One region of the Halomonas sp. H33-56 genome, then DNA from elsewhere that is predicted to be linked to it. Evidence: predicted binding sites of a transcription regulator. Region 1 holds the regulator's gene; the other holds the start of a gene.
The links. The regulator FNR, encoded in region 1, switches genes on or off when oxygen is low (the NO sensors DNR and NnrR bind a similar motif). The targets are predictions, from matches to a motif close to TTGATNTANATCAA.
Positions count from the first base shown of each region.

Region 2: a site for FNR is predicted at 1,133-1,146, ahead of ccoM (cytochrome c oxidase subunit CcoM). Genes of this name have one in related genera too.

Region 1 covers NZ_JAMSHP010000001.1:766,323-768,520, forward strand. Annotated here, with positions in the region: gene ttcA (tRNA 2-thiocytidine(32) synthetase TtcA) at 1-370, shown strand, start outside; gene fnr (fumarate/nitrate reduction transcriptional regulator Fnr) at 531-1,271, opposite strand; gene NFH98_RS03490 (sulfite exporter TauE/SafE family protein) at 1,426-2,112, opposite strand; gene ccoS (cbb3-type cytochrome oxidase assembly protein CcoS) at 2,109-2,198, opposite strand, start outside.
Region 2 covers NZ_JAMSHP010000001.1:1,840,773-1,842,970, reverse strand. Annotated here, with positions in the region: gene NFH98_RS08030 (proline--tRNA ligase) at 1-789, shown strand, start outside; gene ccoM (cytochrome c oxidase subunit CcoM) at 957-1,070, opposite strand; gene NFH98_RS08020 (FKBP-type peptidyl-prolyl cis-trans isomerase) at 1,425-1,931, opposite strand; gene rfaH (transcription/translation regulatory transformer protein RfaH) at 1,954-2,198, opposite strand, start outside.

The DNA.
Region 1 (2,198 bases):
CATGTTCTTCGGTGGCAGCCTCAAGGCGATGCCGCCCAAGCTGCTCTCCGACGACGGCAAGAACATCGTCATCCGTCCGCTGGCGTACTGCCGCGAGGCCGATATCCAGGCCTACAGCGAGGCGATGGAGTTCCCGATCATCCCGTGCAACCTGTGTGGTTCCCAGCCCAACCTGCAGCGCCAGGTGGTCAAGGAGATGCTGGCCGAGTGGGAGGTCAAGCATCCCGGGCGCCTCGAGAGCATGTTCAAGGCGGTGACCAATGTGGCGCCGTCGCAGCTGGCGGATCGGCAACTGTTCGACTTCGAGGGGCTGGAGGCCGTACAGGCCGAACGCCAGGCCCGGCGCATCGACGTGGTGGATGCCGGCTGATCTCGCCAGCAGCGAATGTGCATGATGCCATGACAGCGAAAGAGGCCGCATCTCCGGATGCGGCCTCTTTCTTGTCACACGCCATCTATTACGCTTTGCTTTCCAGATCCTGGATACCGGGCCCTGCCGGCCAAGCCCGGCACACTGCCGCCAGGCCCGCTCAGGTAACTTCGGTGTCGGCCAGGGTCGACAGCGCGGTCAGGTCGAGGATATTGACCTCACGTCCCGATACCGCCACCAGATCCTGCTGCTGGAAACGCCCGAGGATACGGCTGACCGTTTCCACCGCCAGCCCCAGGTGATTGCCGATGTCGGCGCGGGACATGGACAGGCGGAAGCTGAACGGTGAATAGCCGCGGCGGCGGAAGCGGTCCGACAAGCCGAGGAAGAAGCAGGCCAGGCGCTGATCGGCGGTCTTGCGTGACAGCAGCTGCATCATCCGGCGGTCTTCTCGCAGCTCCTTGCTCAGGGTGCGAAACAGCTGGGCACGCAGCTCCGGTAGGGTCTGGGTCAGCGCATCGAGGCGGTCGAAGGGAATCTCGCACACCGTGGTGGTCTCCAGCGCCACCACGCTGCCGGGATAGCGGCCGTCGTCGATGCCATCCAGGCCAACCAGTTCACTGGGCAGGAAGAAGTTGGTCAACTGAGCTTCGCCGCTGCCTTCGGTGGTGATCTGCTTGAGACTCCCCGATCGGACCGCGAAGACGCTGGTGAAGCGATCTCCCTGCTCGACCAATCGTGTGCCTTTCTTGATCGGCGGGTGACGACGGATGATGGAATCGAAGCGCTCGAGGTCGGCGGTCTCCAGCGACAGCGGAAGGCACAAGGAACTCAGGCTGCAGGACTCACAGCGAGTCTCATGCAGCATGGGACGCCGCCGATCTTGGGCCGTAGGACTCATTCGCAGCTCCTGTGGATCTGGGATCGATATTGACTGGGCCATGGGGAGAACAGACGTCGCCCGTACAGCACGTTGATGGCACTATTCTACACCCTCAGATCAGCTAAAAGTGGCGTCTACCTCTTTAGGATTAATAACTTAGAGGTAGGATGCGTCATTGATGCAGCCCAGTCCAAAGTTGCCAGACGGCAAAGGCGATGATCATGCCAGCGGCGACAAGGCGTGTTGCCCGATGCGCCAGCAGGGCCTGCATTTGTCTGGCGGCGAGGCCCGTCACCACCAGCGCCGGAAGCGTGCCAAGACCGAAGCTCGCCATTAGCAGTGCGCCCTCGAGGGGCTCGGCCCGTGCCAGGCTCCAGGCCAGCATCGAGTACACCAGGCCACAGGGCAGCCAGCCCCAGATGGCGCCCAGCGCCACCGCCTGGGGCAGACGCACCACCGGCAACAGGCGTCTGCCTGCGGGTTCCAGGTACCTCCAGAGGTGACGTCCCAGTGCCTCGACGTGACGCAGGCCTTTCCATAGATCGGCAATGTAAAGCGCCATCAGGATCAACATCAGGCTGGCGACGATCTGCATCAGGCCACGCAGGGTCGGCGAAAGGCCGATCACCGAACCCAGGGTGGCAACCAGAGCGCCCGCCACACAGTAGCTAGTGATACGACCTACATTGTAGCCGAGCACAAGTGTGCTCACCCGCCAAGGTTGACGCATGCTGGGGGGGATGGCAAAGGTCAGGGCGCTCATGATACCGCCGCACATGCCAATACAGTGTGCACCGCCGAGCAGGCCAAACACGAAGGCCGCCATCATGGGGGGCAGTTCCAGGCCGGTAGGGTTCACTCAGGCCCTCTGGACGATGGATCACGCTCGGATGTCTGCGCAGGCGTTTCGGAAGAGGAAGCGCCGTCATCGGCACCGCGAGTGTC
Region 2 (2,198 bases), 1.1 Mb from region 1:
CACCTCGAGGAGGTGGCGACGCCGCTGACCATGGCCAGCGAAGAAGAGATCCGCGCCGCCGTGGGCGCCGGCCCCGGCTCGCTGGGCCCGGTGGGGCTCGAGATGCCGATCGTCATCGATCGCAGCGTGGCGCTGATGAGCGACTTCGGCGCCGGTGCCAACGTCGACGGCAAGCACTACTTCGGCATCAACTGGGAGCGCGACGTGGCCCTGCCCAAGGTCGCCGACCTGCGTAACGTGGTCGAGGGTGACCCGTCACCCGACGGCAAGGGCGTGCTGTCGATCAAGCGCGGCATCGAGGTAGGCCACGTGTTCCAGCTCGGTCGCAAGTACAGCGAGGCGATGAATGCCACCGTGCTGGGCGACGAAGGCAAGGCGGTTCACCCCTGGATGGGCTGCTACGGCATCGGCATCACCCGCGTGGTGGCCTCTGCCATCGAGCAGAACCACGACCAGGGCGGGATCATCTGGCCCGACGCCATCGCCCCCTTCCATATCGCCATCGTGCCGATGAACGCCCACAAGTCCCAGCGCGTGCGCGAGACCAGCGAGCGCCTGCACGACGAACTCAGCGCCGCCGGCTTCGACGTGCTGCTGGATGATCGTGATCTGCGTCCCGGCGTGCGCTTCGCCGATCAGGAACTGATGGGCCTGCCCCATCGACTGGTGGTGGGCGATCGCAGCCTCGACAAGGGTGAGCTCGAGTACAAGGGTCGCCGTGACAGCGAGGCCACCATGGTGCCCGCCGACGAGATCGTCGAGTTCCTCAAGCAGCGCATCGCCCTTTAAGGCCCCGCGTGGCGCGCCGCGGCTTGTCGCGGCGCGCCTGGCAGGCGGATGGAATTCAGGCGAGATCAGGTGCGCTCAGGTGCAATAAAGCAAAAAAAAAAAAACCGACCCCGAAGGGTCGGTTGAAAAAGGGGGATGACTCCCCCTCCCCTGACGCTGGTTGACGACTATCGCTTGCGACGGTGAGCGTCGCGGATGATAATAGCGATCCAGCCGGCCATGAAGGCCACAGAGAGAGCGACGGCACCCAGCCCGAAAATGACGGCGTTGTCGACGTACATGGCGCTGTCCTCCTGTCTCTGTGTCGATGAATTCATGGTACCCGCTCGGCCCTTGAATTGTGCTGACCTGCGTCAAGGGTGACCGCGAGACATCGGCCCGCCATGACGACGAAAAAGCCGCCTTCAACAGGCGGCTTTTTCGTCGTCTGTGGCACCCTTTCAGCGAAAGCGCCTCCAGCTACCACTGCCGGGACCCTAGGGCTTGTCTGAAAAGTGTCTGCGCTCGGTAATGCGGCGTTAAAAATCGTCTGGTGCGCCAGCCCGGTCAAAATGCTCATTTACACCACGTAAACTGCGCTTTCTCACCGATTTTTGCCTTGTCTAACCTTCGCTCGTCGACTTTTCGGACTGAGCCTAGAGGACCTTGCGGTCCTCCACCTCGGAGGCCTCGGTGCCGGGCGGCAGCGGGTGCCCCTTGGCCAGTTCGGCGCGGGTGGCCTGGCGAATTTCGAGCACCTCAAGGCGATACGACAGGGTCTCCCCGGCCAGGGGATGGTTGGTGTCCACCACCACGCTGTCCCCCTTGACCTCTACCACGCTGACGATCTGTGGGCCGGCATCGCCGGGGGTCTGGAAGCACATGCCGGGGCGCAGATCGGTACCGGGAAAGGCCTGGCGTCCCACCTCGCGCACCAGCGACTCGTCGCGCAGTCCATAGGCCTCGGCCGGGGACAGGGTGACGCTGAGGCGGCTGCCGACCTCGGCGTCGACCAGGGCGCGCTCGAGGCCTTCCATCAGGTTGCCGTGGCCGTGCAGATACTCCAGCGGCTCATCGCGCTTCCAGGAATCGTCCAGGACGTCGCCCTGCTGGTTGCTCAGGACATAGTGCAGACGCACCACACACTGGGGAGAAACTCTCATCTCGGGCTCCTTGGGGTCGACATCAGTCCTGGCGCTTGAGCGCGGCGACGGGCATTTCCAGGCGCTGCTGGCGATGCAGCATGTTGAGCAGCACGATCGCCCGCTCTTCGCCCTTGTGGCTCTCGAATACCGCCTTGAGGTCCTTGAAGGGGCCGTCGGTGATCTCCACCGACTCTCCGGCCCGGAAGTAAAGCTGGCCAGGATCGTCGTCCTTGGCTTCGCCGTGCTGGCGCAGCAGGTCGATCAGCTCATCGCTGACCGGCACCG